Hahella sp. HNIBRBA332: one gene and its partner. The protein of the gene in region 1 interacts with the protein of each later gene in a pairwise test. Links are inferred from orthologs where the notes say so. Each region holds a gene or a part of one and is shown on either strand. Other genes may lie near its edges. The genes, in order: secD and pheT.

Region 1 (15,691 bases):
CTTCCTCATAAAGATAAGCCGCGTAGTAAGTACGTCCCCGAGTAAAGTTAGAGTCAGAGCGAAGCGCGGATTTAAATTGTTTCTCAGCCAGCAGTGACTCTTTCTGTCGCTGATACACCAAACCAAGAGCCGCAAGCGCCTCAGCATTATCAGACTTGATTTCTAGCGCTCGCTTCAGTTTCTGCAAGGCGCTATCCAAGTCACCCTGCTGATAATACGCCAACCCCAGTTGAACATATTGCTGAGACGCTTTTTCTTCAGACGCTTTATTGGTGTACGGCCCTGTAACAGTCGTAACGCACCCTGCAAGCACGCCGCCCAATACCATCGCCAATACTGCAGTTTTAATAGTACGCTTGACGTTTTCCATTTTTCTCAACTTAGCTATCAATTCCTGCGTTATTTTCAATGTAATAAACAGCCTTGCATCGTAGGGACCTGAAGCTATGCCTCCATCAATCTAATTAGACGGAAGCTCTGCCGTCAGGGGAAACATTAATATTTTGCAGAGGGATATATTTCTGACTTCTTCGCGTTCTGTCCTCAACCCGCCCTACCAACTGGCCGCATGCCGCATCAATATCATCGCCGCGCGTAGTTCGAATGGTCGCCACATAGCCTGCATCGCTCAACACCTTTTGGAACCTTAATGTCGCGTTTCGGGAGGGACGCTCATAACCGCTATTAGGGAACGGGTTGAATGGGATCAGGTTAATTTTACATGGTAAGTCGCGTAATAAGTCTCGCAACTCACGTGCGTGTGTTTCGCTGTCGTTTACGCCTGCAATCAAGGTGTATTCAACCGTAATGCGACGTTTATCAGAAAGTTTGCCCAGATAACGATGGCAAGCCGCCAACAACTCTTCTATTGGGTACTTTTTATTGACCGGAACCAGAACATCTCGCAACGGGTTATTTGGCGCATGCAGGGAGATTGCGAGGGAGACGTCGGTAACATCACCCAGCTTATCGAGGGCCGGGACAAGTCCGGAGGTGCTGACAGTCAAGCGGCGCTTGGAAATACCAAAGCCAAAATCGTCCATCATGACGTCGCAGGCGCGCACGACGTTGTCGAAATTCAATAAGGGCTCGCCCATTCCCATAAAGACAACGTTCGTGACGTAACGCTCTTTGGACAAGTCATAATCGCCAAAAGATCTCGCCGCAACCCACAACTGACCGATTATTTCAGCGGAACTCAGGTTACGATTGAACCCCTGCTTTCCAGTTGAACAGAAACTGCAATCCAGCGAGCATCCAATCTGGGAGGAAACGCACAATGTACCCCGGCCATTATCCGGGATATAGACAGTTTCAATACTGTTGCCGCCAGCCAATCGCATAACCCACTTACGGGTGCCGTCGGCAGAAATATCTTCATATATAACTTCAGGCACGGAAACTTCAGCTACATCTTTCAGTTTTTCCCGTAATGCCTTACTCATATTCGTCATGAGGTCAAAGTCAGATACGCCAAGATGATACATCCACTTCATCAATTGAGTGGCGCGGAATTTTTTCTCTCCCAACGACTCGAAAAAAGATTCGAGATCGGAACGATTCATTCCCAATAAGTTAATTTTAGCGTTGGCGCCTGACATGCTTTACCTCTTAAAAAGAGTGCAGCGATAATGCTGCACTCGATTAGTTGCCTCGACTGATAATTTTATATCAGCTGCGTGGGCAGATTTCGTTCTCGCTGAAGAAATAAGCTACTTCGCGCTCAGCAGACGCTGCAGAGTCAGAGCCATGCACCGCGTTTGCGTCAATAGAGGAAGCGAAATCCGCGCGAATAGTGCCTGGCTCAGCTTCTTTGGGGTTGGTTGCGCCCATAAGTTGACGGTTCAGAGCGATGGCGTTTTCACCTTCCAGCGCTTGAACAACAACAGGACCAGAAGTCATGAAAGCAACCAGATCAGGGAAGAATCCGCGCTCTTTGTGTTCAGCATAAAAGCCTTCAGCCTGCTCTTGCGACAGGTGCAGCATTTTTGCAGCCACAATACGCAGACCGGCCTTCTCAAAACGCGAATAGATTTCGCCGATTACATTTTTAGCCACTGCGTCAGGCTTGATGATTGATAGCGTACGTTCTACGGCCATCGATATGCTCTCCAAAATCAGGGTTATAACAACTTTAGGTTTATATTCTGAACAGGCGATTATACGCATGTTCCGGGGAAAGTTACACTCCGCTCCTAGCACGAAAAAGGCTTCAGTGACACAAGTGTCAAATGAGCGGCATTCGCGATAACGGACGCCAGATACTTTCAGTCTGAAATTGCATCAGGCGCATATTTAAATTTTGTTAACAAGAGCCAAGAAAGCGCTCTCGATTAAGGTCTGTGGCGTTAACCGCCCAGCTTGGCCTTCCACGCAGGAGATAATTCACGCAATTTATTCACTGCAGTAATAATGACATCCGCGGCGACATCAACATCTTCTTCTTGAGTAAAACGCCCCATAGAGATACGTAGGGAACTGAGCGCCAACTCATCCGGCACGCCAACTCCCCTCAACACATAAGAGGGCTCAAGCGAAGCGGACGTGCAAGCAGAACCTGTTGAAACCGCAAGATCTCGCATCGCCATCAACAGCGACTCGCCATCGACATATCCGAAACTGATATTCAATGTGCCCGGCAGCCTTTGGGAATCCGAGCCGTTCAGGTGGATTTCCGGCAATACAGAGAGCGCTCGCCACAATCTGTCACGCAACCCCGCCAGTCGCTCAGCCTCTCCCATCAGGCTTTGCCCAGCCAACTCAAAAGCGACGCCCATGCCAACAATTTGGTGAGTTGGCAGCGTACCGGAACGCATGCCCCGCTCATGGCCGCCACCATGGATCTGAGCATCCACGCCGACAAATGGATTTCTTCGAACGTAGAGCGCTCCTATACCTTTAGGCCCGTATATTTTATGCGCACAGCAAGACAACAGGTCGACAGGCATGGTTTTCATATCGACAACCAACTTGCCCACGGACTGCGCCGCATCCACATGAAAAAAAGCTTGATGCCCACGCAACAGCTCACCAATTGCCTGAATATCGTTAACACTACCCAGTTCGTTATTGGCGTGCATCAGGGAAACGAGAATAGTGTCGTCACGCAATGCATCCTTAACTGACTGCGGACTGACGACGCCATCTTTGCCCGGTTTCAGATAAGTCACGTCGTAACCCTGCTTTTCCAGATAGGCGCAGGGATCCAGCACAGCCTTGTGCTCTATGGCGCTGGTAATGATATGGCGGCCTTTTTCAGCGTAACGACTCGCCACGCCTTTAATAGCGAGGTTATCCGCTTCTGTCGCACCAGAAGTCCAAACAATCTCCCGAGGATCGGCGCCAATCAGGTCCGCCACTTGGCGACGCCCTTTTTCCACCATCTCTTCTGCACGCCAGCCGTAAATATGCGAACGGGACGCCGGGTTGGCGAAGACGCCATCCAACGTCAAGCAATTGCTCATCGCCTCAGCGACTCTGGGGTCCACCGGCGTAGTGGCGGCATAGTCGAGATATATAGGTTTCTTCATTATTTCAATTATCCATATCCAAGTACTTCAGCGCTCCCCGCGCCTGCATCACCAATGACGCGAGAGAAACCAGGTTAGCCGATATCGACCAAAGAAATACCTGTTTCGCCCGCTCGTTTTCTTTCAGCCTGCCTCTCAGCAATTTCTTGCACAGCCCGACTGGAGACCAACTCCTCCAGGCTGATACTACTGAGGTAATCGTGAATACGCTCACTGAGATCCTGCCACAAGTGGTGGGTTAGACAGATTTCACCGCCCTGACAGTCCCCTTTTCGCCCACATCTCGTCGCATCAATAGATTCGTTAACCGCTTCAATAATGTCAGCTACCGCCGTCTCACCGAGTGGACGCGCCAACTTATAACCACCGCCGGGCCCTCTGACACTGGACACCAGACGATTACGCCTTAATTTGGCGAACAATTGCTCAAGATATGAAAGCGAGATGCCCTGACGCGCCGAGATATCCGCCAGACTAACAGGACCGCTATCACCGTGCAGCGCCAAATCCAGCATGGCGGTCACCGCATAGCGGCCTTTGGTGGTCAAGCGCATGATCAAACCCCTAATTAATTTAGGGCATTATGAAATGACCCTGCAAACTGATCAAGTATTACGGATTATGTCGTCAAGCTACTTATCTTCGCGGACACACTCAAAGTCCTCGCTCTTCAGAGGAGGCAGTTCGCCATTGCGATATTCCACATCCAACTTGTGCAGGCACTTGCACATGGACTCCAGACGATCATCTACCGCCTGCATATGATCCAACATCGCACGAATGGAGCGCGCCACCGGATCAGGCATCTCTTCGCTCAACCCATAGGCGTCAAAGCCCATTTTCTCTTCCATGGCTTTGCGGCGATCCGCTTCCGGCTCTGTTTTCTTGACAATCACTCGCCCCGGAATGCCGACCACTGTCGCGTTAGGCGGCACTTCCTTAGTTACCACGGCATTAGAGCCCACTTTCGAGTTATCCCCTACTGTGAACGGCCCCAAGATCTTGGCGCCAGCGCCGACGACCACGCCATTTCCCAACGTTGGATGACGTTTGCCTGCATTCCAACTGGTTCCTCCAAGGGTTACCCCCTGGTACAAGGTAACGTCGTCGCCAATCTCGGCCGTCTCCCCAATCACTACTCCCATACCATGATCAATAAAGAAGCGGCGACCGATTTTCGCACCCGGATGTATTTCGATCCCAGTCATCCACCGACTGAATGTGGAGAGAAAGCGCGCCAACCACTTCAACCCCTTTCTCCACAACCAGTGACTAATGCGGTGCGCCAGCAACGCATGCAGACCGGGGTAGCAAGTCAGCACCTCAAAGGCGTTTCTGGCCGCCGGGTCCCGGTGAAAGACACTTCTTATGTCCTCTTTTAACTGTGCTAACATGATTCGCCCCGATTAATTCTTTTGCCAAGTTCCCGCTATTTTCTGCGTAGACCTTAGGATGCCTCGCAGAATGTTGATTTCCATCTTATCCAAACGCGCACGTTGATACAGCCGACGTAGTCGCGACATCAATTGCCTGGGATTTTCCGGATCATGAAAGTCGATATCGATCAGTGTCTGCTCCAAATGAGCCAGATAACGCTCGACTTCGTCCGCCGTCGCGGCCTCAACATCCCACCCGGCATCACCTGGGCCGTCCAATCTCTGGATATATGACTGATTCTCTTCGTTTTCAAGCAGCCACCTCATGTGCAGCTCGTAACAAATCACTTGCGCCGCCATCGCAACATTCAAGGACGAATAGTCTGGATTTGAAGGGATATGTACATGCAAGTGACAGCGCTGCAACTCTTCATTGGTGAGACCTCGCTCTTCGCGCCCAAATACAATCGCCACATCGCCCTCGGTCGCCGCGACATGATCGTGTACATCATCCGCCAGATCCCGAGGATTTCTCACCGGCCAGGGAATACTCCGACCTCTTGCGCTGGTTCCCACCACTAATACACAGCCAGCAATAGCCTCATCCAAACTCGCAACCACTTGAGCGCCATCCAATACATCTAAAGCTCCGGATGCACGACTTACTGCATCATCATCTGGAAATCGGTCTGGCTCCACCAGCACTAATCGAGACAGCCGCATGTTTTTCATCACGCGCGCAGTAGCGCCGATATTACCGGGATGAGAGGTGTTGACCAGCACAATACGGATGTTTTCCAGCATTTTCACACCTTTTTAAAAGTGCGCAATGGTAGCAGAATTGTATGCAAATGCCTCCCCCCACTAAGACCAAAACGTCGCTATAACTCCGCTTTCTGGCGCGCCCTGCGACCTTTCCTATAATTTAATCCGTAAGTAGATTTCTGGGTGTGTTTACACGACGGAGTTGCTATTATTAGCGCCCTTTTTAAAACCGTTCTTTACAAAGTAGTGATCAAACCATGCAGCCAATGATTAATATTGCCTTGCGCGCAATTCGCTCGTCCAATGAGCAGATCAACATGATTCTTGAGCGTGAAGAGTTGTCTTTTACCGATCCGGAAAAGCTAAAGAGAGTCATTGCCCGTGTTGACGCCGCTTTCTACGACAATCTGTCCCGCGCCCTGCAACGGGCCTACCCCACACACCAAATCAACAAAAAAGGCGACCTGAAAGGCAACCCGAAAGGCGTCAGCTGGCACATCATGCCTGTACACAACACCGCCAGCCTCGTACGCGGCCTATCCGATTGGTGTTTTTCACTGGTCTGCAAAAAGAATGATCAGACCGAACACGCTATCATTATTTTCCCCGTAACCGGCGATGAATACACAGCAAGCCGGGGCGGCGGAGCCTCATTGAACGGCAAACGCATCCGAGTCTCAGGTACAAAAGACCTGGAGCTTTCCATGCTATCCACCAATATTCTGGAAGGCATTGGAAAAAGAGAAGAACCTGCAGCATTACTGGAAGCTTACGCAGAATTAGACAAAAGCTGCTTCGGCGTAAGAAGCGCCCACTGCATTCCACAGGACTTGGCTTATCTGGCCGCAGGAAAAGTCGACGTCGTTATATTGAACAACATCAACCCACTTGAAACGGTGGCGGGACTGCTTATAGTCAAGGAAGCGGGCGCTCTGCACAGCGACGTTCGCGGCAATCCGCTGAACGATAGAAGCCGCTCTCTTATCTGCTGCAGCCCCAAGATGCTCAAGCCTGTCTCTCAAAAGGCCCACAAACTGGCTGAACTACTGAAGTAATCCTATCTAAAGCGCTCTTCGACATACCAAAGAGCCAGCACAAAAAAGCCGGTCACTTGACCGGCTTTTTATTTGGCTGTGACCCGTCCCGAATAGAGTTGACAGCCTACGCCAAGTAGAAAAACGCCTCAGGGGCGATCATCCAGCTCAACGCCTTCTTTTACAGGGATCATCAGATCTTCTTTGCTGATATTCATAATCAGCAGCAGGTTACTTGCAACATATACTGACGAGTAGGTACCAATAACAATACCTATGATCAATGCCGTCGAAAACCCTTTAAGCGCAGGCCCACCGAACAAGAACAACGCCACCAGAACCAACAATGTGGTCAAGCCGGTGACAATCGTACGGGACAGGGTTTGCGTCAAAGAGATATTAATAATACCTATTGGAGTCTCCTCACGCAGGCGACGGAAATTTTCACGCACGCGGTCACTCACGACGATGGTATCGTTCAACGAGTAACCAATTACCGCCAACACCGCCGCCAACACGTTCAAATCGAAGTCCCACTGAAACAACGAGAACATCCCTACGGTGATAATGACGTCATGCACCAAAGCCAACACGGCGCCAATAGAGAACTTAAACTGAAAGCGGAAAGCGATATAGAGCATAATGACGCCGAGCGCCAGCAGCAGACCCAAACCACCTTGTTCACGCAACTCTTCGCCGACCTGAGACCCAACGAATTCGGAACGACTCAGACTCACCTGCGCCCCATCTGCGGACAACGCACTCACCACCTCAGTTCCAATGGACTCACTGTGCTCCTGCTGCAGACGAACCAGAATACTGGTGTCTGAGCCAAACTTCTGCACGACGAAGTTTTCGTACTTGTGAGCCTCAAGCTGATGCCGTACGTCATTGATTTGGGGCGCTTTGGAGTACTCCACCTCCACCAGCGTACCGCCAGTGAAATCCAACCCGAACGACAAGCCGCGCGTCGCGATGGACACGATAGATACAATGATCATTATCACAGACAAAGCCAGCGCAGGCTTCGCTATGCCCATAAAGTTATAAACTTTCTCATCAGACATAGTTATGCCTCCTTAACCTTGCTTGACGCCGCCAATGGACAAACCACCAACATTGCGGCCGCCGTATATCAAATTAACGACTGCGCGAGTCACGGTTATCGCAGTAAACATGGAGGTCAAAATCCCGATAGACAGCGTAACAGCGAAACCTTTGACCGGGCCCGTGCCGATCGCGAACAGGATTAACGCCGCAATCAATGTGGTTACGTTGGCGTCAAAGATAGACACGAATGCGCGATCATAACCTGCATGAATCGCCGACTGAGGCGGCAGACCGTTACGCAACTCTTCACGAATCCGCTCGTAAATCAATACATTGGCGTCAACCGCCATCCCCACCGTCAATACGATACCGGCGATACCAGGCAATGTCAGCGTCGCCGACAGCAAGGACATGACCGCTATCAGAATAAAGACGTTAGCCGCCAGCGCGATATTAGCCACGATACCGAATACGCGGTAGTAAGCAATCATGAACAGCATAACCAGCACAAAACCGATAGCGACGGAAGTAGCGCCGTCCTTGATGTTCTCAAGCCCCAGGCTGGGGCCGACAGTACGCTCCTCAACGAAATAGATAGGCGCCGCCAATGCGCCGGAGCGCAGCAACAAAGCCAGCTCTTTGGCTTCAAACACAGAATCCAGGCCCGTTATACGGAAGCTATTTCCTAACGGCGATTGTATGGTGGCAAGGCTAATGATTTTCTTTTCTACGTAGCGACGCTTCTTGGGCTGCCCGGTTGTGGACTTGGTATCAACCTCTTCTTTGTACTCAACGAAGAGTACGCCCATGTTGCGCTGCACGGCGTCCTTGGTAATGTGGAACATCTTGTTGCCGCCCAAGGAATCCAACTTAATGTTAACTTCAGGACGGCCATTCTGGTCAAAAGATTGCTGCGCGTTGGCGACACTGCCGCCAGTAATAATGATGTCTCGCTCCAGGCTCGCAGTACGGGGCTCTGAACGGAATTCAAACTTCTCAATCGATCCCGCTGAAGCATCTGGACGCGCCTCAAGGCGAAACTCCAGGTTAGCAGTAGACCCCAGAATACGCTTGGCTTCCGCCGTGTCTTGCACACCTGGCAATTCGACAACAATCCGTCCCCGCCCTTGACGCTGAACCAACGGCTCGGCGACGCCCAACTCGTTAACCCGGTTACGTAAAGTGCTCAAGTTCTGGGAAATAGCGTAGTCTTCGATTTCTTTCGCCCGGCTTTCCAACAGGGTCAGCTTCACCATAAACAGGCCATTCTCTTCGGCGCTTTCCGCCAAAAAGTCGTCAAACTCACGACGCGCCAGAGACAACGCGCTATCGCGATCATCTTCGTCACGGAAGCCCACGGAAATCTGCTTGGGAGATGGAATATCCACCGACTTATAGCGCAGCCCTTCTTCTCTTAGCTTGGTCTTAATGTCGCCTTGAGTAATCTCCATTGTCGTGGCGACCGCTTTCGCCAGATCCACCTCCATCAGAAAGTGAACCCCTCCACGCAGATCCAGGCCCAGCTTCATCGGCGCAGCGCCTATATTGGACAACCATGCAGGAGTTGTCGGAGCTAAATTCAACGCCACAACGTAATCATTACCCAAGGCGCTCTTGACATGAGGCTGAGCGTCTAATTGAGTGTCGTTATCCGCAAAACGGATGATGATGTTCTTCTCGCCGACTTTCGCTTCGCCGTAAGCAATTCCCGCTTCATCCAAGGCCTCCGTCGCTTTTTTAAGCACGCTTTCGTCAACCCCGATGGAGCCGCGAGATCCGCTTATCTGCAATGCGTAGTCATCTGGATACAAATTCGGTAAGGCGTAAATAAAGCCCATCATCAGCACTATGACAACGAGCAGATTTTTCCAAAGTGGGTATTTATTGAGCATGCCGTAAAAGGCTCCCTATCGTTTATCTCTATGCCGGGGAAGAGGCGCGCCATGCAGGCGTTCGATGAAATTGAACGCCTGACGCAGGCCCGGCGCGCATGCGCGGCCGTCTTAGATATCTTTCAAAGTGCCTTTGGGCAACGCTGCGGTCACCGCCATTTTCTGCACTTTGATTTCCACTTTGTCAGCAATCTCAACTACCAGGAAGTCGTCCTTCACACGCACGATTTTTCCAGCAATGCCGCCGTTGACCAACACTTCGTCGTTCTTGTTCAAACCACCGAGTAACTCTCTGTGCTCTTTGGCCCGCTTGCTTTGGGGACGCCATACGAGAAAGTAAAAAATCAGGACGAAACCGCCGAGGAATAGAATCTGCATCACCGCACTCGGCCCTTGCGGACCCGGAGCCGGCTCAGCCGCAGCAATAGCAGGCATCAGCAGGGCGAACAGCGTGCCTAACAGCACATGTAGCTTACGCATAAGAAATAACTCCAAAATATGCTTATAACACTTTGACTAGGCTGGAATACCTTGCTCCTGCCTATGATAAAAGTCGGCGACGAAGTCGCACAATTTACTCTGTTCAATCGCATGACGCAAACCAGACATCAGGTTTTGGTAGTAGCGCAGATTATGAATAGTATTCAACTGCGCACCTAACATCTCGCCGCAACGGTCAAGGTGATGCAGGTAGCTGCGACTGAAATTGCGACAGGTATAACAGTCGCAGTTTTCGTCCAGAGGACGCGTGTCCGTCCGGTACCGGCTATTGCGCAGTTTGAGCACCCCAAATGAAGTGAACAAGTGCGCATTACGCGCATTCCGGGTCGGCATGACGCAGTCGAACATGTCCACTCCGCGCAACACCGCCTCCACTATATCCTCCGGCTTGCCCACCCCCATCAAATACCTGGGCTTATCTTCAGGCATCGCGGGAGGCAGGTAATCCAGCACCTTTATCATTTCATCCTTGGGCTCTCCTACCGACAATCCGCCGATAGCATAACCGTCGAAGCCGATTTCAGTCAGCCCCGCCAGCGATTCTTCCCTTAAATGGGGATACATTCCGCCTTGTACAATACCAAACAATGCAGAAGGGCTATTTCCGTGCGCCAGTTTGCTTCTTTTGGCCCAACGCAGGGACAGGCGCATAGAGTCCGCCGCTTCTTTTTCAGTGGCGGGATAAGGCGTGCATTCGTCGAAAATCATGACGATATCAGAACCCAGATCACGCTGGACCTGCATTGACCGCTCCGGGTCCATGAATATCGGCGAGCCGTCAATGGGCGATTTGAATTTCACCCCCTCTTCCGTAATCTTGCGCAGGTCCCCCAGGCTGAATACCTGAAAGCCTCCCGAGTCCGTCAGAATTGGACCATCCCACTGCATAAAGTCATGCAGGTCGCCATGCTGACGGATGATTTCCGTACCCGGACGCAACATCAAATGGAAAGTGTTGCCGAGAATAATATGCGCGCCGATATCTTTTATGTCCCGGGGCGTCATGCTTTTCACAGTGCCGTAGGTGCCCACGGGCATAAAGGCCGGCGTCTCCACCACGCCCCGTGGGAATTTCAGCCTACCGCGACGGGATTTGCCGTCGGCATTGTCGATTTCGAACTGCATATGGCAAGTACGCGACAAGGTTATTCTCCTACTCAGATCTGACAATAGTTCTTAATTCGTTAGGGCGTCTTCGCGACCAGACTGGCGACGATGTAAAAACATGGCGTCTCCATAGCTGAAAAAGCGATAGCGTTGCTCAATCGCCTCTTGGTAGGCGGCCAGGATATGCTCTCTACCGGCAAAGGCCGACACCAGCATCAATAACGTGGACTTGGGCAAGTGAAAGTTGGTCACTAATGCGTCGACGGTGACAAATTCATACCCAGGATAGATGAATATACTGGTGTCGCCCGCATAAGGTTCAATAGTTCCCGATCGACTCGCTGTCTCCAATGCCCTGACCGCGGTAGTGCCCACAGCGATGACGCGCCCGCCTGCAGCCTTTACCTTGCGCACCTGTTCGCATACATCCGCGCTGACTTCCAGATACTCTGAATGCATCCGGTGATCCTGCACCACATCCACCCGCACAGGTTGAAACGTGCCCGCGCCGACATGCAACGTAACAAACGCGGTCTCCACGCCTTTTTGCGCCAGCGCCCGCAACAGAGGCTCGTCAAAATGCAAGCCTGCGGTAGGGGCCGCCACCGCGCCCGGTTGACGACTGTATACGGTTTGATAACGTTCGCGATCGCTCAAGTCATCTTCACGATCTATATAAGGAGGCAGCGGCATATGCCCGCATGCTTCCAATAATTCGCTGACGCTCCCGCCTTCGCTTACCCGCAGACGGAATAGATCGCCTTCCCGCTCCACCATCGTCAGTACGTAATTATCTTCGATAAGGATCTCGACGCCCGGCTTGGGCGCCTTACTGGCTCTGACATGTGCGAGCATTTCCGTTAAGGATACGACTCGCTCGACCATCACTTCGACTTTGCCGCCACTGCGTTTTTGACCAAACAAGCGAGCAGGAATAACGCGGGTATCGTTGAAAACCAATAAATCGCCGGGATTAATCATACCCAACAGGTCCTTGAAGCCGCGATGGTTTATCTCTCCGGTATCCGCATCCAGACACAATAAGCGGCTGGAGGAACGCTCAGCCAGCGGACGCCGGGCGATTAACTCCGGCGGCAGATCAAAATCAAAATCGTCAACGCGCATCAAGGAATTCTGCTTCAGTTTTGGGGGCGCATAGGTTAGCGGAAATGCCCGCCACTCGCCAGCTTCAAGCGTTTTTATAGTGTAGAGTCAGAAGGATGCAAAAAAATAGTTAACAAAAAATGTTGACGAGCAATCAAAAGCCCGTATAATCGCGGCCCTAGTTAGCCACTCACAGGCTGACATGGTTGCCGGGATGGCGGAACTGGTAGACGCGCACGACTCAAACTCGTGTTCCTTCGGGAGTGAGAGTTCGATTCTCTCTCCCGGCACCAACTTTCTTATCTAACTCCTTTCCGTATTAATTCTAATTAAATTTTCTTTACTCAAGCGCTTTTAGCATCCTTCCTTACTGACTTTCTCCACATACCTGTATCGCGCTAATAATTACTTCTGTATGTGAGCTGTTAGGCCTGCCCTGTTCTGAAAAATAGCGAATATCGTCCAACGTCAAACCCTTGTCGACCCGCTCAACGACACAGGAACAATAATTCGCCACCACTTCTGTCCCCTCTCCTTGGCCGCTGTGTGCGCTAAGGCAACCATTGGACATATTGGAAATATAGTTCCTTTTCATTTCCTGCCATGGCGGCGCTGCGCCATCTATGGCGATAGCGGATACGACGCCGCTGCAAAGAAACACACCACACATCGCCAATGTAGGAATCATTCTCATAGAAGAGCCTCTTTAACTGCAATCCACCCTGACTATAAGAATAGACGTGTTTAAGAAATGCAGCGGCGAAACAATCGCCGCCAAGATTAAAGCAGATCGAACAACGACAGGCTGGTGACTCGGGAGTAGGATTGTTGGGCGGCTTGCAGGACAAAGTTCTGTAAGGTGAGATTGCTGACTGCTTCTGCATAATCCAGATCCTGCAGTTCAGATAACACTTCTTTGGTCAACACCTCAACATCTTCCTGTAGCTGCTTGGTGTCGTCAATTGTGTTCAACCGCGCGCCGAGTCGCGAGCGCGTCTCCAGTAATTTGGTTTCCGCATTGGTTAAATTCGCCAAGGTGGAATCCAGCAGGTCGGTCAACGTCTGACGGCCCGCCGGGGTATCCTGATAATCCTCCAATCCCGCCGCCAGACGCTCCACCGTGGTCAGAAGGCCCTGCTTCTCTGACGACTGCACAAAGAAAGTGTCGCCGGGTTGTGGCGAACCGATGATTTCAAACTGCACGCCTTGTACAGATATCGGTTGCCCAGTGACGAAACGCTGATTACTTAGAATAGGTTTACCGTCGGAACGCTGCACAATCGTAAAATTGGGCGCAGGCGGAACTACATCCGCTTCGTCATTGAACACCACCGTCATGTCTTCCGGATAAAAGGCGTCATAGAGTTCCTGATCGATCATCTGCCCCTGAGTAATGATCGCAGGCGGTTCCGCTGTATTGCGAGGACTCGCCTGGGTGAAAAAGGTGTTATTGGCGCTTTTGATATTGACGAACACGTCTTTGCCATTGTCCCCCGCCGCCACGGAGACATTCGCATCGATCTGCATGAATCGACGCCCTTCGTCGCCCACATACCGATATGCGCCTGCGGCGTTCAGCTGGAACGGCTCCTGCTTGCCCTGAAACCCCGCAAAGATATACTCGCCGCTGGGGTCTTTGGTGTTCAGCATACCAACCAGCTGACTGAGACGCTGCCGCACTTCCGCCGCAATGAACGTTTTATCGTCCGCATTCTGAGAGCCGTCGCCCGCCTGCACCGTCAATTCACGCAAGCGCTGAATCACTTCACTGACGCCCCCCAAGAGACCGTCTTCCAGGCTCAGACGGTTTTCCGCCAGATTGATGTTGCTCTTGTACTGATCGATCAACGACAGCTCTTGGTTTATCTGCAGGATACGCGTAGACGCCACCGGGTCATCCGCGGGCGTCAGCACCCGACGTCCACTGGAAATTTGCAGCTGGGTTTTCTGCAATTGGCCGGTCACATCAAGGATATTGTCCAGCCCGCGGTTAAACAGTTGTTGGGTTGAGATACGCATGGTCACATCCTCGGGTTATCCATCAGGCGAAAGTATTCAACAGCGTGTCGAACAACTGTCGGGCGATGGACACCACTTGCGCAGACGCATTGTAGGCCGCCTGATACTGAATCAGACGACCCGCCTCTTCATCCAGACTGACGCCGGATACTTCCTGCCAGCGATTTTCCGACTGCCGCAGCAGGGATTGAGCCGACTCCGTATCCAGTTGCGCCTGACTGGCGGTGGACCCCACCACTTCCACCAACTGGGAGTAGGCCTCGTTGTAGGTGCTGACATTGCCGCCGATGGTTCCCTCTGTTTCCAGCCCCACCATTTTCAATGCATTTCGGTTATCGGAGACGCCGTTTTCGTTGTACTCGATAGTAAAGGTATCCCCCTGGCTCGGCGTACCGGTAATGCTGGCCTGGTACCCACGGAACGAACTCTGCGCCACTGGCGCAGGCAGGAATATATTGTTGTTGTCAGCAGTCAGGCGCACGCCGTCATCCAGTTGCACATCTACGAATCCGCCGACACTGGTTCCGCTGCCGCCGCTAATGGTGGTGGCGACGGTGTCATTGGCGGTAACAATGTCCACGGAATCAGTCGCGTCTCCCGTCACTTCGACAGTAATATCCTTGCCGGTCAGCGCTCGAATGGTCAAAGCGCCGCCATCGCTCCAGGCGACGATACCGGCATCTTGAAGGTTTGAGTTGTTGTTGATCAGATCCACGTATTCATCTGGCGTAAAAGAGGCTCCACTTGGCAGCGTCAACGCCTCGCCGTTGATGGTCAGCCCCGGCGCTACACCGCCGCCGTCATTCACAAAATTGGAGAGCTCCACTTCTGTGTAGGCGAGAGCGGATACGCCGTTGCGGCTGTTCAAGGCCGAGGCGATTTCCTCAGCGCTGGCGTTGGCGGCGATATTGAGCGGCGACTGGGTTGTGACAATGCCTGTCTCCGGGTCGCGATTTTTGATGGTCACGGTCTGCGCCCCATAACCATTTACGAATGGTCCAGGCGACGCCACCGGCGCGGGAACTTGAGCAATGCTTACCCCTTCAGCGCTGACTGCGGTCTGCCCTTCGTCCGCAGTAAAAATAGCGTTGCTCACGCCTGCGATATACTTCTGATTGTTCAAGGGCGGATCTAGAGGAACCGGATTACCCGGATCGCTGTTATCCAGCACCTCATAGTAAGTGTCGGTGATAAAACGGATCAGTATCGGCGGCGTCAGTTCGCCAGGAACCGCAAATGTCGGCAACAACGCATCATTGGAGCTGCGCTTGACCGCCAGCAGCTCGCCCTGGCTGATCACCGCATTGCCCACG
Region 2 (15,823 bases), 2.5 Mb from region 1 along the record:
ATAGGGGAAGGGGCTGCTCTTCCCCTATTTTTGTTTCTCGGAGCGGAAAAATGGAGAATCTTGAAGGCATTGTTGATCGCGCCAAAGACGCCGTCGCCAAGGCGGAGAGCGAACAGAGCCTTGAACAACTAAGAGTTGACTACCTTGGCAAGAAAGGGCAAATCACCCAACTTCTGAAAGAGCTGGGGCGTCTTGACGCTGCGGAGAGACCTGCGGCGGGGGCAAAAATCAATGAAGCCAAGCTGTTGGTGCAAGACCTGATCAACGAAGCCAAAAGCGAGCTCTCCAGTAAAAACGAAGCAGCCAAACTGGCTGCGGAATCAATCGACGTAACTCTGCCTGGGCGTAAAGAGTCATTGGGAACTCTTCATCCTGTCACTCGGACGATGTTACGTATTGAAGACTTCTTCGCGCGATCTGGATACACAGTGGAAGAAGGCCCTGAAATCGAAGATGACTATCATAACTTCGAGGCCCTTAATATCCCCTCTCACCATCCGGCGCGCGCCATGCACGATACCTTTTACTTTGATCCGACGACATTGCTACGTACGCATACGTCCCCGGTACAGATTCGGGTGATGGAGTCAAGTAAGCCTCCATTTCGCATGATATGTCCTGGAAGAGTTTATCGTTGCGACTCGGATATGACCCATACGCCAATGTTCCACCAAGTCGAAGGTTTGATGGTGGATAAACACGTCAGCTTCGCTGACCTGAAAAGTACAATCGTTGAGTTTCTGCGTGAGTTCTTTGAGAAAGACCTTGAAGTGCGCTTCCGTCCTTCATACTTCCCGTTTACAGAGCCTTCCGCTGAAGTGGACATTGAGTGGGGAAGAAACGAAGACGGTTCAATCAAGTGGCTCGAAGTAATGGGCTGCGGCATGGTTCATCCTAAAGTGTTTGAAGCTGCGGGCGTCGATTCTGAAACCTATTCAGGGTTTGCCTTTGGTATGGGCGTTGAGCGATTGGCGATGCTCCGGTACGGCGTGAACGATCTGCGGATGTTTTTCGAAAACGACATGCGTTTTCTTGACCAGTTTTAACCTCAGACGTGATTACCCCTTAAAACACGGTAAGGATTAATAATAGGCTTTGTGATATGAAATTCAGTGAATATTGGTTACGAGAGTGGGTCGATCCGCAGCTGAGCTCAGAGGCTTTGGTTCAGCAAATCACTATGGCGGGCCTGGAAGTGGACGCTGCTGAGCGCGTAGCCAAGCCTTTTAGTGGAATCGTGGTGGGTGAGGTGCTGTCAGTCGAGCCCCACCCTGATGCAGATAAGCTTCGCGTTTGTAAGGTATCGGATGGTCAGGAGCAGTTCCAGGTAGTATGTGGCGCTCCTAATGTCGTAGCGGGAATGAAAGTTCCGTTCGCAAAAATTGGCGCTGTGCTGTCCGGCGACTTCAAAATAAAAAAGGCCAAGCTGCGGGGCGTAGAGTCCCAGGGCATGTTGTGCTCAGAAGAAGAGCTGACGCTGGCGGAAAAATCCGATGGCTTGATGCCGCTTGCTGCGGATGCGCCTGTTGGCGTTGACGTTCGCAGCTATTTGAAGTTGGATGACAATATTATTGATGTTGACCTGACTCCCAACCGTAGCGATTGCCTCAGTATTTTGGGGATGGCGCGGGAAGTGGCCGCTCTCAATAAGATTCCTTTTGAAGCCCCTGAAGTGAAGAAGACGGCGGCGGTTATTGACGACGTATTTCCTGTTCGTATCGACGCTCCTGACGCCTGCCCGCGATATGTCGGGCGCGTTATTAAAGGTGTGGATTTGTCTGCGCCTACACCTCAGTGGATGGTTGAAAAATTGCGTCGTAGCGGCATTCGCAGCATTGACGCTGTGGTGGACGTTACTAACTTCGTAATGATCGAGTTAGGTCAGCCTATGCATGCTTTTGACCTCAACGAACTTGCGGGCGGTATCGTCGTTCGGATGCCCACGCCGGGAGAAAAGCTGGTTCTGTTGGATGGTCAGGAGATAGCTATTAATCCTGATACATTGGTCATTGCTGACAAAGAAAAGCCTCTTGCCTTGGCAGGCATCATGGGGGGCGAACACAGTGGCGTTTCTGAAAAAACCAAGGACATATTCCTGGAAAGCGCGTTCTTTGCTCCTTTGCATTTGGCGGGGAAAGCGCGTTCATACGGTTTGCACACGGACTCATCTCACCGCTTTGAAAGAGGTGTTGACTACGCTCATCAGGCGCGGGCTATAGAAAGAGCCACGGAGCTGTTGCTTGAGATTGTGGGTGGTCAGCCTGGCCCGGTTACAGAAGTTTGCAGCAAGGAGCATTTGCCCGCCAAGACATTGGTAAATCTCCGTCATGCGCGCGTTGATGAGTTGCTGGGCGTTCATCTTGATCGCACAAGAGTAGAGGAAATGCTGGCGAGGCTGGGTCTTAGCGTACACAAGGTGGCTAAGGACGGCTGGACTTTCAGCGCGCCGACTCATCGCTTCGATATTAGTATTGAGGTGGATCTGATCGAAGAAGTGGCAAGACTGTATGGCTATAACAAGCTACCTGTTACCGAGCCTATGGCGCCATTGGGAATCAAGCCGTTGCCGGAAAGCAAGGTGTCGCTACGCCGCTTGAAGCTGCATTTAGTGTCGAAAGGGTACCAGGAAGCGATTACATACACTTTCGTAGATCAGAAAGTGCTGAGCCTGCTGACTCCTGAGGAAGATACCATTACCTTGGCGAATCCTATCGCCAGCGATATGGCTGCGATGCGTACGACCCTCTGGGCAGGCCTTTTGCAGACGGCTTTGTATAATCAAAATCGCCAACAAAATCGCATTCGTCTTTTTGAATCTGGTCTACGCTTCCTTAGGAAGGACGGGCAAATTCAACAAGACCCGATGTTGGCGGGGTTAATTATGGGAGCCAGCATGCCGGAAGGCTGGGAAAGCAAAAAGCGCACGGTAGACTTCTATGATGTGAAGGGTGATCTGGAGTCGCTTCTGGAAATCCCTGGCTGCAACTTGAGTTTCCGGAGCGCTCAGCATCCTGCATTGCACCCCGGGCAGACGGCTGAAGTACTGAAAGACGGGCAACCTATCGGTGTGTTAGGCGCACTGCATCCCAGAATTGCTAAAACTTTGAATTTAAATGGCCCACTTTATTTATTTGAGCTATGCTTAAATTCAATAGCAGACGGGCAAGTGCCTTCTTTTAAAGGAGTTTCCCGCTTCCCGGAGATCCGAAGAGACCTTGCTATTGTAATAGATGAACAAACACCTTACGCGGATGTCGCCCTGGCGATTGCTCAGAGCGCAGGGGAATGGCGTGTTCACCACGAACTGTTCGATGTATATCATGGGGAATCGGTCGGTGCGGATAAGAAGAGCCTGGCCATCAGTATCGTGTGGCGCCATCCTGAAAGAACATTACGCGACGAAGAAATCACGGAGGCATTTGACAACGTGGTGAAAGAACTTGGTAATCGTTTCGGTGCGTCTTTGAGGAGTTAGTCATGGGAGCTTTAACGAAAGCAGATATGGCTGAGCGGCTTTATCAGGAAGTGGGTCTCAATAAGCGTGAAGCAAAGGAAATGGTCGAGGCCTTCTTTGACGAGGTCAGGGATGCATTAAGCCACAACGAGCAAGTAAAGCTGTCAGGATTTGGCAATTTTGACCTGAGGGACAAAAAACAGCGTCCTGGCCGTAACCCTAAAACTGGTGAGGAAATACCTATCACCGCCAGACGGGTTGTTACTTTCAGACCAGGTCAAAAATTAAAGGCTAAAGTAGAAGCTTATGCTGGAACCCAGTCATAACGACGAGCTCCCACCCATTCCAGGAAAACGCTACTTCACTATTGGTGAAGTTAGCGATTTATGTAGTGTTAAGGCTCACGTACTACGATATTGGGAGCAGGAGTTTCCTCAACTCGCTCCCGTAAAGCGGCGCGGAAATCGCCGCTATTATCAACGTCAGGACGTGTTGATGATTCGCCAGATACGAGACCTTCTATACAATCAAGGGTATACCATCGGCGGCGCCAAGCAGAAATTGGCAGGCTCCGAAACCAAGGAAGACGCTACACAGGCCAAGCAACTCATTCGTCAGATGATTGTTGAGTTGGAAGAAGTGTTGTTGGTCCTCGAAACCTGATAAGTTTCGAGGACTATCACCCCAAAGTAAAAAACTAAATTATTTGGTTTTTTAGGGGTTGAAGGGCGAGGTGTTTTTATCTATGATACGCACCTCTTCGAGTCGGGGCGTAGCGCAGCCTGGTAGCGCACTTGCATGGGGTGCAAGGGGTCGAGTGTTCAAATCACTCCGTCCCGACCAATTTTACTTACTAATATCAATAAGTTACGCCACTTATCGGTTCTGTTTAAATTTTGCTCTTGCAAATGTTTTGCAAAACCTCCCGTTAAATTCCGGCTATTTTTAGGTCTGCACCGGCATTTATCCACCTAATTTCGCTGTGTCCGGAATCGTAGTTCTTCACCATTTTTTCTGAAGCCCATCCGCCTAATTTTTTAGGGTCTTTCCCTTGGTGTCTCTGTACAGTTTTTTCATCCAAAGCTCCTATATCATGAAAAGTTAGTTTTTCTTCTTCCGTGATTACGGCAAAGACCAGCTTGAGCTGACGCGCTATGAGGTGGGAATCAGTCACGCCCAGCCAAGCAGAATAGTCGATGGAGAGGCTGTTGCTACTAATAAGGCGGTAGAAAAGTGTACCTAATAATTGGTATTGATAAGTTGGTGGAGCCAACTAAATTTTAGTGGGAGTGAGGTGATTTTTTGGCGCATTTGAAGCTGAAACACCGAGGTATTATGTATGGTTGGTTTCATTCTGATTGATTAATTTTGGCATTAAATTGGCCGGTAATGCAGCCGCGAAGAAGCTGTTACATGCATTAATGAAAAATTCAATTATATCCAATGCTTAGAGAACGCTTCTTCTTTGCCGGCAGCTGTTTTGGACCATATCAGAGTCATGAGAACTTGCTGGGCGACACAAAGTGTTGTTGGCTAGAGGCAAGCCAGCTCTAACAAAGCCGCTGACTCCATAAGCATGTATAGTTTGGTAACTGTTGAGCTTAAGGTGCTTGGAATAATGTTAGGTTAATTGCCTACTTTCATAAGCAGGCCTAGTGTTTTTATTTCCTATAAATCTTGCTATTAATTCTTGCTGAGCGATGGTGCTTAGTTGACCCGTTAGTATTCTGATCAAAAGACAGAAAGCGCCAATTGCACAGCTCTTGGTATTAATGTAAACCCTATTATGTGAGCATGGTCTGGAGAGTGTAGGTGGTTGCCAATTTTAAATAACTCTCAGGAGGGGAGGTTATATGTGGCTTGGGATAAAAGTGCAGGTTTAATCAGTGTTTATGGAAAGTCGCCTTTAGATTCAAAGAGCCCCCCCGAGGTAGGTGATCATGTGAGTCTTTCTAAAGGTAATGGTGAGTTGTGGGTTACTGTATGTGTGTTATCTACTGACGGAAGCAGAATGAGAGGGATTATTAGCGAGGTTAGTGGAATGGAAGGCGCAGAGGCGGACTGCCAAATTGGGAAATTGGTTAGCTTCGCTAAGGAGAATGTCAGGATCCTGAAGCGCCAGGGTAAGCTATAAAACCACGTGGGAGTCAATCAACTATCATCTCTATCATTATCTGACGTTGGGAGAATGAGCCAGATTCTGAAGGTAGAGGACTTAGAGTAAAAATGGTGATGAAAGCCCCCCTTGTAGACCACTCATGGGAAGTCATTGGAGAGGAGAAACATCCACCGCGTTTAGCGCTGAAAGAAGTGCTAGCTAAGATGGAGCAGCTAAAAAAGGTGGCGGCGGTTATTCAAAAAAATGAGGGTAGTAATAAGTTAGAAAGAATACTTCGTTATACATGTTTAATGCATACATTGGCGAAGTGTAAAGATTTCTTAGAAGATGATAAGGACCCTGTTCGTGAAGAACACTTCCAGTGCTTGTTCGCCCATGCTACCAGCCAGCTCTTCGAAGCTCAGCAGAGAATTGATGCCGAACTCGGACATTTAGACTTATAAGTCCCTGTTAGGATGTAGGGAAGAGTATTATAAGGACGCAAAATGGATATTCCTAAGTGCAGGGAGTATACCCAAATTAAGGTTGATGGAATAACTAGTTTGCTTGAGCGCTCCTTACGTATAGATAGAGAGTGCTTTGACATCAAGCTAAAGTTAATGGATGCGAAGGTTAGGCTGGCGAAAGCAAGACAATACGAAGGCGATCCACCAAAAGGCATGTTAAGTGAGTCGGATGAGTCGATGGAAATATTACAGCAGCTATTCGGCGTGCACCTTCAATGGTTGCCGTAGACGTGACTAGCATGCATGAGATTAATCTCCGCCTATCCCTGCGGATGGGCCTAGACTCATACCATGATACCGATAAGGGAATGAGCTGAGCTGTAGTCAAGACGGCGTTTCTTCAATTGCGGTTGAGACATGGGGGGTAAAATGAATAGCGAAAGTAAGTATCAAGGCAGCTGTTTCTGTGGGGTTGTTCAATTTACGGTAAGTGGTAAACCCGAAGGGATGGGCTATTGCCATTGTGAGTCGTGTCGACGCTGGTCAGCATCACCAGTCAATGCTTTTACTCTGTGGAAGCCAGAGCAAGTCGTCGTGTTAAAGGGGGCAGATAGCATTGGCACATACAATAAGACCCCTAACAGTTACCGCAAATGGTGTAAAAACTGCGGAGGTCACATCTTTACAGAGCATCCAGGAATGGGGCTGATCGATGTCTTTGCTGCTGTGATTCCCGACTTTCCTTATGAAGCCGGTGTGCATGTCCATTATCAGGAGCACCGATTACCGATCAAGGATGGGGTGATGAAACTGAAAGATGTGCCTTTGGAGCTGGGTGGGTCTGGCGAAGTTATCCAAGAGTGAAGCTACAGACTTCGCCACGGGAGAAATGTCATGGTTAAGGTGTCAATTACTCAAAAGCCTCCGGTATTGTTGGATCTGCAAGCATCAATACATCTGGCCGTAGAAATAATTGAAGAAGCGGCGAGTAATGGAGCGAAGCTGATTGTTTTTCCCGAGGCGCATCTTCCTGGCTACCCAACTTGGATATGGCGTCTTAGGCCGGGAGGCGATATTGCGCTGGGTAATGAAATCCATGCCAAGCTCCGGGCCAATGCGGTTAATCTTAAAGCGGGTGATTTGAAACCTATTGCAGAAGCAGCCGCCAAGTACCAGATCGTCGTGGTTATGGGGGCGCATGAGCTTGAGTCAGAGTTCAGCGGATCAACTCTATTCAATTCGTTGTTTGTCTTTGACGCTGATGGCTCTTTGCTGAACCGGCATCGAAAACTGATGCCAACTAACCCAGAACGGATGGTGTGGGGAATGGGGGATGGTTCTGGGCTAAAAGTAGTGGAAACCGCGATAGGTCGGATAGGGTGTCTAATCTGTTGGGAAAGCTATATGCCACTGGCGCGGTTTGCTCTATATAGTCAGAACATTGATGTCTACGTAGCTCCGACTTGGGACAATGGCGATACTTGGGTTGCTTCGATGAATCACATAGCCAGAGAGGGCGGATGCTGGGTCTTGAGCACTGCGACGGCTATTACAGGCAGTGATATCCCTGATGACTTTCCGGGCAGGTCTCAGCTGTTTAAAAACGAAGAGTGGATCAACACTGGTGGAGCTGTCGTAGTGAAACCTTTTGGCGGGATTGCTGCAGGGCCTATGCATAAAGAGAAAGCCATACTGTATGCTGACATTGACCTTGAGGCCTCAAAAAACGCAAGAAAATCTCTTGATGTTGCTGGACATTATGGTCGACCCGATCTCTTTAAATTAAATGTTGATCGTAGCACTGTTTCTCCTGTGTCATTTCAGGATGACCAATCTTTGAAAAAAAGCCCCTGGGGAAGGGGCTGAGTCTACTCTAGCTCTAAACTAGTGAGGTTTACTCAGTGTGAAATCTTTTCCTTGAACAGGGCGACTTTGTCCCGAAGGTATTTGATCCTGTTTTCGAGGTTGTGTTTGTAGGTTTCGAGTCTTGGTTTGACTTCTTTGTCCACGGCTTTTTCGGCCTGCATTTTGGCGTAGGCGGACATCATGTTTGCGTTCCAGCGTATTCTGCCGCGCACGTCATAAGTGGCTGCGTCGATGTTGCGTGCGAAGTCTTTGAAGGTGTTGTTTTTGGCTCGGATTCGGGCGACGACGGCTTTCAGACTCTTATCTTCATTATCCAGATCTGCGCCAAGTTGATTCAGAACCTTTTTTCCTTCCTGTTCAACTGTGCTCAGGCCGGATTGCAGTTGGCGTTGTAGTTGGTCCTTTAAAGTGGTTAGCCGGTCCATTTGGCTTTTTGAGTTTTTTGCCGACATTTTAGCGCCTTGAAATCGGGTTATATGGCTAAATTAGAATCAAATACTAGAAGCAAAAATTAGAATAATCATCCTAATTTGCAGGCAGTCAGCAGGTGACTCAATGTGGGGAATCCGCCGATTTGAAATCGGCGGGAGCAGAGTGGGATTAGTCGATCCAGGTTAGAATCTGGCGGACAAGCTTTTCAATACCTGTGGCGGCTTCTGAAATCCGGCCCGCCAGCATATAGGCTGGCGTGGAGACAACCTTACGTTCTTCATCCGCTACTACGTCGTCCACGGCGCAGTCCACGTGCTGCCCGCCCATACTTTCAATCGCGCCGGCGATGTCTCTATTGTCGCCAATGGTGCATTTGACGCCGGCTCCATAGATATGAGGGATCATGGTTGGAGCGATGCAGATATAACCAGACGGTTTGCCAGCTTCGGCGAAAGCTTTGGCGACTCGCTCCACCTGTGGGAGGATTTTCATGTCGACGCCGTCGACAGCGAAAGTGGACAGGTTTTTCGCGGCGCCAAATCCTCCCGGAAAGATCAGTGCGTCAAACTCATCAGGATTAAGTTCCGAAAGTTCTTTGATTTCGCCGCGCGCCAAACGGGCGGACTCCAACAATACATTGCGTGACGCTCCCGGCACAGGCTCTCCGCTGATGTGGTTCACCACTTGCACCAGATTAATATCCGGGGCGAAACACTGATATTTTGCGTCGTTGCTGTCCAGCGCTAAAAGAGTGATGACGGACTCGTAGATTTCCGCGCCATCGAGGTACCCACAGCCTGACAAAACCACAGCAATATTAGCCATTGTAACTCCTCCCTTTTTCTCAGCTTAGCTTTAATCAGTCTTAACTATTTATGCCGACATACTTTAGCCCGGCGGGTTTGCATTTTCTATGCTATGGTGAATTTAGACTCACCAGAACAATCCGCCATGAATTTGAGATCGCTTTGGTTCAAATTCGGAGCAATTTGTGTCTGCTTCGCCGTGATTTTGATCATGATCTTTATGGCGGGGTTGCAGGTATTTTTTGCTCCAATGGCCAGGGACTTGGAATCTCAGCGCGCCCGTCTTGATATAGACAGGGTGACAGGCGCTTTATTTCATGAATTAACCAACCTGCATCAATATACCTTGGACTGGGCGGCCTGGGACGATACCTATCGTTTTGTCGAATCACCTTATCCTGAATACATAGAATCCAATCTCGGCGACGCCACATTCGTTAATCTCAAGATCGATGCGATGATGCTTTATAAGCCCAATGGCGAAGTGGTTTGGGGAAAGACGTGGGATCAGGAAGCCGGAGAGACGCTGCATGTGAAAGAGCTGCCCTTGGACGGTCCGCCCGATCCTGGTTTTATCCTGGGGGTGGCGCTCGGTGACTTTAAGGATCCCTACTCGGGGTATTCCGGGATCATGGGGACCGAATCCGGGCTGATGTTTGTCAGCGTGCGCCCTGTGTTTCGCTCGAATCTCACTGGGCCAGCGAATGGCGTGCTGCTATTTGGCCGCCTGGTGCGCGGGCGGTTGTTGCAAAATGTGCAGCAGTTGGTGGGGGTCCCTTTCGCGGTTTTTTGGATGCATGACCCAAAGCTTGGTGATGACTTGCGCGATATTGCGGACAGATTGACAGTGGATGAACCTATCTATACCCAGGAAGTCAGCGACTCCAAATTGGAAGGCTACACGCTGATCCCTGATATTGAGAGCGATCTTAGTATTCTGGTGCGTATCAACGCCGACCGCGATTTCTTTAATCTCACCGCAGCGACGTTCGACCGGGCGATGAGCTATGCCTCCTATTTATTGACGACGGTATTGGGTATCTTCGCCTTTCTTGTTTGGATGCTCGTGCTGCGTCCACTGGCGCGTTTGGAGGCTTATGTCCGGCGTGTTCAAAGCCAGCCGCAATTGGAAAAGCTGGATCTGCCCAAGCTGCCGAGAGACGAAATAGGCAAGCTTGGCAGGGCGTTTCATCAGTTGTTATGTCAGTTGCAGGAGCAGAGTGAAAAGCTGCGTGAGATGTCCTTTCGTGATGAGTTGACGGGGCTGGCGAACCGTCGAGCGGTCATTGGATATCTGGATGAGCGCTGGAAACTGGCTTTGGAGCAGAAGTCAGATATCGCCATTATCATCTGTGACGTCGATTATTTTAAGGACTTCAATGATCACTATGGCCATGACATGGGCGATGAAGTGCTCAAAGAGGTCGCCTCGGCGTTGCGTCGAGGCGCTAACAAGCGCCTTGATCTTGTCGCCCGTTATGGAGGAGAAGAGTTTTTAGTCGTGTTGCCTGGAGCTGACTTGCACATAGGAGAGCAGGTCGCTGAGCGTTTGGTTAAGCGCGTCTATGAAATGAAACTCCCTCACCACTTTTCGCAAGTCGCGCAGTATGTGTCAGTAAGTTGTGGCGTCGCGGCAGGGGCTCCTGGCGAAGACGAGACTAAAGAAGAGTGGATCCGGTTGGCGGATGAGGCCTTATACAAAGCCAAGGAATCTGGACGAAATAGATTCGCGGCGATCAATCCTGCGGACTTGCGCAATGTAAAGCGCAGTGGTTCTTACAACTCTGTCAATCCCTAAGCACTTGTCCATCCGCCCTCAGGCGTTATATTAGTCGCCTGACTCCGCTTCCAACGTTTTGGTGATCCATTATGCGTCTTGCTGCACTGCTTTCGTCGGCTTTGAGCTTCGTTCTATCCGGCTGTGATTCTTTTACAGTAAGAGAAGCGGAAATTCAGGCCAGTATTAATAAGCAGCTCCCCATTCAAGGCATTATCAATGTACAGGTCCGTGCGCCGGAAAATATGGGTGGACTGGGAACCATCCTGCCTGACCTCATGAGCCAAAGCCTGTCCGTTCAGGCGCAATTGGACTTGCAGCGGCTTACTATTGCGTTATTGGGCGATCGAGGCGGATATGTCATGTTAGATGCCGAGCCGATACTGTCCACTCGCATTTTGGGCGTCAGTATTGAAGAGCCGCTCCGAATTACCGGAAGCGCGGAGGTAAGATGGGAGGCGGATTCAGGCTCTCTGTATCTGGATAACATTCAAGTGCTAAATGTCGAGTCTCGATTTATTAATCGTTTCGTGCCCGAAGGCGTTCGTAAGCCTTTATGGAGCAATATTAGCGATTGGCTGAACGCCTATTATGGAGCCTATCCCGTCTATAAACTGAAAGAGCCCGTCGGTATTGCAAGTAGAGTTGTTGGCTCTGTGCGAGAGATCACGGTCGAAGATGATATGGTGAGGTTCCGCTTATAGCGGATAATGACGTCTGGCTTCCTGCTCCAGACGCCCGCAAATCCCTGTATGTCCTTTAGGATAAGGAGATTCTCGGATTTTTATTCCTATAGAGATGACTAAAATTCATCTTTACTTGTCGGTGATTGGCTGATCGTCGTCAGGAAGTCGAGTCATGCCGGGCTCTTTAACCGGGTGGCTAAAGAAGTAAAGTTGTATTAATGAAGTAGGTACCAGCTGTGATTAAACGTTTTGCATCTTATGGCGCACTGGACGCGTTCATAGCAGCCAACACAGTGCTGCTGGTTCAATGCTGGCCTGACGTTAACGGCGAATGGGTCGCTGAATTTAAGGCCTAATGGAAGAATCTTTTAAAGAAGCCGGGTGATGAGAGTCTCCCGGCTTTTTTCTTTCTATATCCGAGGCTTCTGCTAATCTCAAAGAGAGCGGCCAGGGCTTCCGGCAAATACCGTCATGTCCCCGGCTTAGTGCAGAAACACTGATATCGGACAACTGATAGACACCGCCGACATGGAGCATCGACTGATTCTATGGTTGACCATATGGGGAGTTAGCCTTCTCTATCCTCTCGCAGTGAGAGGGGCGGATAGTGTTGAGCTGGTTTTGTATAACTGGGCGAATTACATGCCTCCTGAGTTACTGGACGCCTTTCAAAAGGAAACGGGGGTTCAGGTGCGGGAACTTTATTACTCCTCCGATGAAAGCAAACAAGCCTTGCTGGCGGAAACCCAGGGAGTTGGGCTTGATTTGATTGTCAGCGCCGGCGCATCCATGCGGGAATATGTGATTCCAGAATGGATTGATGCCTTGCAGCCAGAGCTATTACCTCATTTGTCCAATGTGGATGAACACTGGATGAAGATGTTCGGAGAGGTGGGGGGTTACGGCGTGCCTCTGTTATGGGGAACCGTCGGCATCGCTTACCGAAGCGACAAGCTTCCGCAGCCGCCTTCCAGTTGGCGAGACTTCTTTAAACCCCATCATACTCTGCGACAAAAAATCATGGTGATCGATGACTCCGCTGATGCATTTGGAATGGCGTTGGTGGCGTTGGGATATTCTATGAATGCGACGGACCTGAACCAGGTTGAGGCGGCGGGCGTGTTGCTGGAGCAGCAAAAACCGTATGTGGCGGGTTACGCCTATCCCCTCATTGATGAAAACTCGGAGCTGATCAAAGGCCATATTGTAATGGCCATGATGTACAACGGAGATGCAGTGGGGCTGCACGAACTCGACCCAAGAGTAGAGTTCGTAGCGCCGGCCGAAGGCACCAATTTGTGGGTGGACTATATCGGCGTGGTCAAGAAAAGCCTGCATAAGGAAGAGGCGCATCAGTTTATCGACTTTTTACTACGCCCCGAGAACGCCGCTAAGCTGTCTGAGTTTCTACATTATGGTTCCGCAAATAAGGCGGCGGCCTCAAAATTGTCAAAAGAGCACCTGGAAAATCCTGACATTTACCCGCCGAAAAATGTGATGGATAAGGCGGATACTTACAAAGTCATTTCGCCGGAGGTGTTAAAGTTGCGCAACCAGATGTTTCGTTCGATTAAGCGTTAGAATGGATACGCCGCCATGCTAAAACTGCAGTTAAGAGCGCGCATCTTTCTATTCGTCCTGCCTTTCATTGTATTGCCGCTGCTCATGTTCGGCAGTCTCTCGTATCTTTATATTCGCGAGAACACCATGCGGATACTGGAACATCAGCTTGATCTTTCTTTGCGTAGCGGGCGTGATGAACTCAATAAGGATTTTAGCTCCGCCCGCGCCAATCTGGAGTTGTTCGTCTCCAATGACATTATTCGCCGCTATCTGAATCTCCCTGATACGGTTCGCTACAAAGTCATGCAGCCCGCATTGCTGGGATTGTTCGCCGACTACCGTAAAGCCTTTCCCTCATACGTCGACATTGCCTTGCTGTTGCCGGACGGCAGTATTGATTCAAGGGATGCGGAGGATCCTAAAGCTCCGCCTAAGTACCAGGATTTTATTGAGCGTGTGGCGGCCCAGCGCCCGAGCTATGCGGAGCAATTGTTTTTCGTGGAAGAGGGCGGATACATCGAATATGTGCAGGCGCAGCGAATTGATCATCGCAACGAGGCGGTGGAGTATCTTGGCACGACGGATCTGACCAAAGGTTATCTGTTGGTGGTGATGCGGATCGAGGATGTGATGCAGATGCTGCGCAAAAAGCTGAATAATCCAGAAGGGTACGTTGTGGTCAGTGATCCCCAGGGAGAATCATACTTTCTCAATGATAAGGAACTGAAGCTCTGGGGGCCTCAGGTAAAGCAGATTATTACCTCGGGAATCGGGCGACTGAGAGGTTTTACTTTGGGGGAGCAGGATTATCTGGGAGGCTTCTATCGCGTTAATGAGCAGCTTTTTATTACCGGTATCGTCACAGAAGAGGTGGTGGACCGGATGGTGACGCCTATCCTGATAGCTTTGGGCTGGTTTGTGGTGATTGTGATTATTGTGGCGTTTTTGTTGGTTTATTCGAAGCTAAACAAGCTGTTGCTGGAACCAATTAACCGTCTCCAGCGCCAAATCGCCGCATTTCGCAGTGGAGCGGAGATCGCCTGGGTGTTTGACGGTAACGATGAGCTCAGTCGGCTCAGCGCGGAGTTTGAGGAAATGGCTTCTACCCAACGCGGGCAAATAGAGCGTGTGAAAGGACTGTCGAATTTGGATCCGCTGACGGGCTTACCTAATCGCACCGCCTTTGCCGGCATCTTGGAAAAGGCGGTCAGTTATACCCGCAGGCAGGACCAGGCTTTGGCGGTGCTGTTTATTGATATCGATCACTTCAAGCGCATCAATGAGACCTACGGTTCTAAGGTCGGGGATGAGCTGTTTCGGCAGGTGGCCGACCGGATCGGCGCCAGTCTGCGGCTTTCCGATGAGGTGGCGCGACAGGTGATGACGGAATTTGGCGATATGGACAGAGTGTTGGTGCGCACTGGAGGAGATGAGTTCACGGTCCTCTTGAGGGATATCCGTAAAGCGCATCAGGTCTCATTGGTGGCTTCCCGTATTCTTGCTGCTTTTGAACATCCGTTTACCTTGGATGAACATAGCGTTTCCATGTCCGTCAGTATTGGTATTGCCTTGTATCCCGTAGACGGGCAGTCGCCGGAGCTGCTGTTGAAAAGTGCGGACTTGGCTATGTACGAAGCCAAACAAGCGGGTGGGGCCTGCTTCCGCTTCTTTACGCATGCCCTTAACACTTCCGCAGAGAAGCGATTGCAGTTGGAGCGGGATATTCAGGATGGCTTGGTCGTAAAAGAATTTACGGTGTACTTACAACCTCGTGTTAATTTGAGGACCGGTGTCGCTACTGAGTTTGAGGCGATGGCCCGATGGAATCATCCGCGCCTGGGTGTTTTGCTGCCTGAGCAATTTATCTCTGTGGCGGAAGAGTCCGGTCATTTGATTGAGTTAGGCAAACAGTTACTGGAGGCTGTTTGCAACGCGATTAAGAGCCTGCAACAAAGCGTTGGTAATGACGTGACCGTGTCATTTAACCTCTCTCCGCATCATTTAAGGATGAACGAAGTGCTTAGCGAGATCAGTAATTGCCTGGAACGTTATGGTCTGCCAGGGGAAACGCTTGAGCTGGAGATTACGGAGGACTTGCTAAAAGCGGAAAACAAGGACGCCTTGATTCTCTTGAATCGATTGCGTGAGCGTGGGGTGTCCGTGGCGCTGGATGATTTCGGCTCTGGAGATTCCTCACTGTCGGCGTTGCGTCGTGCGCCTATTGATACGCTGAAAGTCTCGCCAAACTTCATGCAGGAATTGTATGTGGATAAAGAAAGCCCGGTTGTTCTGAGGGCGATCTGCGATCTGGCGCGTAGTCTTGAGCTGAAGGTAGTGGTGCAGGGCGTGGAGAGTCGGGCGCAGGTGGAGCAGGCGCTTACCGTCGGCGCTGATCAGGCGCAAGGGCACTACCTTTCAGAAGCGGTTCCTGTTGATGATGTGAGAGTGGATTTCCGCATTAAAATCTTTGACCTGCCTACTGGCGAGCGCGGCGGTGTAAGAGTTTAGCTTCATTCCTGACTAACCTTCCTCGGGGTGTGTGCAGTCGCCGTCGCCATGTTTATAATGCCTGTTCACTTTGCTGTGGCCTGAAATCGGGCCCGATTCACTGAGATATAAAACAGGTAACTGCTACCATGACGGTAAGAACCCGTATTGCACCATCTCCCACCGG

What was found.
Region 2: the proteins of secD (region 1) and pheT interact in binary tests that used the Escherichia coli proteins (3 or more experiments, as listed by UniProt). The link is inferred for Hahella sp. HNIBRBA332 from one-to-one orthologs.

What each region holds. Positions count from the first base shown.
Region 1 is NZ_CP132203.1:3,462,867-3,478,557, forward strand. Bases 7,217-10,161 are described here. They hold secD (protein translocase subunit SecD), read right to left. Parts: upstream 9,648-10,161; coding sequence 7,785-9,647; downstream 7,217-7,784. Other genes in these bases: secF (protein translocase subunit SecF), read right to left, coding at 7,217-7,772; yajC (preprotein translocase subunit YajC), read right to left, coding at 9,759-10,127. In the rest of the region: type IV pilus biogenesis/stability protein PilW, read right to left, coding at 1-409; dual-specificity RNA methyltransferase RlmN, read right to left, coding at 465-1,601; ndk (nucleoside-diphosphate kinase), read right to left, coding at 1,672-2,100; O5O45_RS15350 (IscS subfamily cysteine desulfurase), read right to left, coding at 2,349-3,530; Fe-S cluster assembly transcriptional regulator IscR, read right to left, coding at 3,605-4,084; cysE (serine O-acetyltransferase), read right to left, coding at 4,163-4,924; tRNA (cytosine(32)/uridine(32)-2'-O)-methyltransferase TrmJ, read right to left, coding at 4,937-5,710; O5O45_RS15370 (inositol monophosphatase family protein), read left to right, coding at 5,929-6,726; more of secF, read right to left, coding at 6,855-7,216; tRNA guanosine(34) transglycosylase Tgt, read right to left, coding at 10,164-11,273; tRNA preQ1(34) S-adenosylmethionine ribosyltransferase-isomerase QueA, read right to left, coding at 11,325-12,380; O5O45_RS15405 (hypothetical protein), read right to left, coding at 12,727-13,053; flagellar hook-associated protein FlgL, read right to left, coding at 13,140-14,378; flagellar hook-associated protein FlgK, read right to left, coding at 14,401-15,691. UniProt on the Escherichia coli protein: Part of the Sec protein translocase complex. Interacts with the SecYEG preprotein conducting channel. SecDF uses the proton motive force (PMF) to complete protein translocation after the ATP-dependent function of SecA.
Region 2 is NZ_CP132203.1:1,018,049-1,033,871, forward strand. Bases 712-3,788 are described here. They hold pheT (phenylalanine--tRNA ligase subunit beta), read left to right. Parts: upstream 712-1,102; coding sequence 1,103-3,475; downstream 3,476-3,788. Other genes in these bases: pheS (phenylalanine--tRNA ligase subunit alpha), read left to right, coding at 712-1,046; ihfA (integration host factor subunit alpha), read left to right, coding at 3,478-3,780; O5O45_RS04775 (MerR family transcriptional regulator), read left to right, coding at 3,761-3,788. Outside these bases: more of pheS, read left to right, coding at 51-711; more of O5O45_RS04775, read left to right, coding at 3,789-4,117; O5O45_RS04785 (hypothetical protein), read right to left, coding at 4,383-4,727; O5O45_RS04790 (hypothetical protein), read left to right, coding at 5,681-6,016; O5O45_RS04795 (hypothetical protein), read left to right, coding at 6,059-6,307; O5O45_RS04800 (GFA family protein), read left to right, coding at 6,449-6,883; O5O45_RS04805 (carbon-nitrogen hydrolase family protein), read left to right, coding at 6,914-7,885; O5O45_RS04810 (hypothetical protein), read right to left, coding at 7,918-8,337; isoprenoid biosynthesis glyoxalase ElbB, read right to left, coding at 8,486-9,142; O5O45_RS04820 (diguanylate cyclase), read left to right, coding at 9,269-10,921; O5O45_RS04825 (DUF1439 domain-containing protein), read left to right, coding at 10,993-11,604; O5O45_RS04830 (polyamine ABC transporter substrate-binding protein), read left to right, coding at 12,229-13,167; O5O45_RS04835 (bifunctional diguanylate cyclase/phosphodiesterase), read left to right, coding at 13,183-15,657; gltX (glutamate--tRNA ligase), read left to right, coding at 15,786-15,823.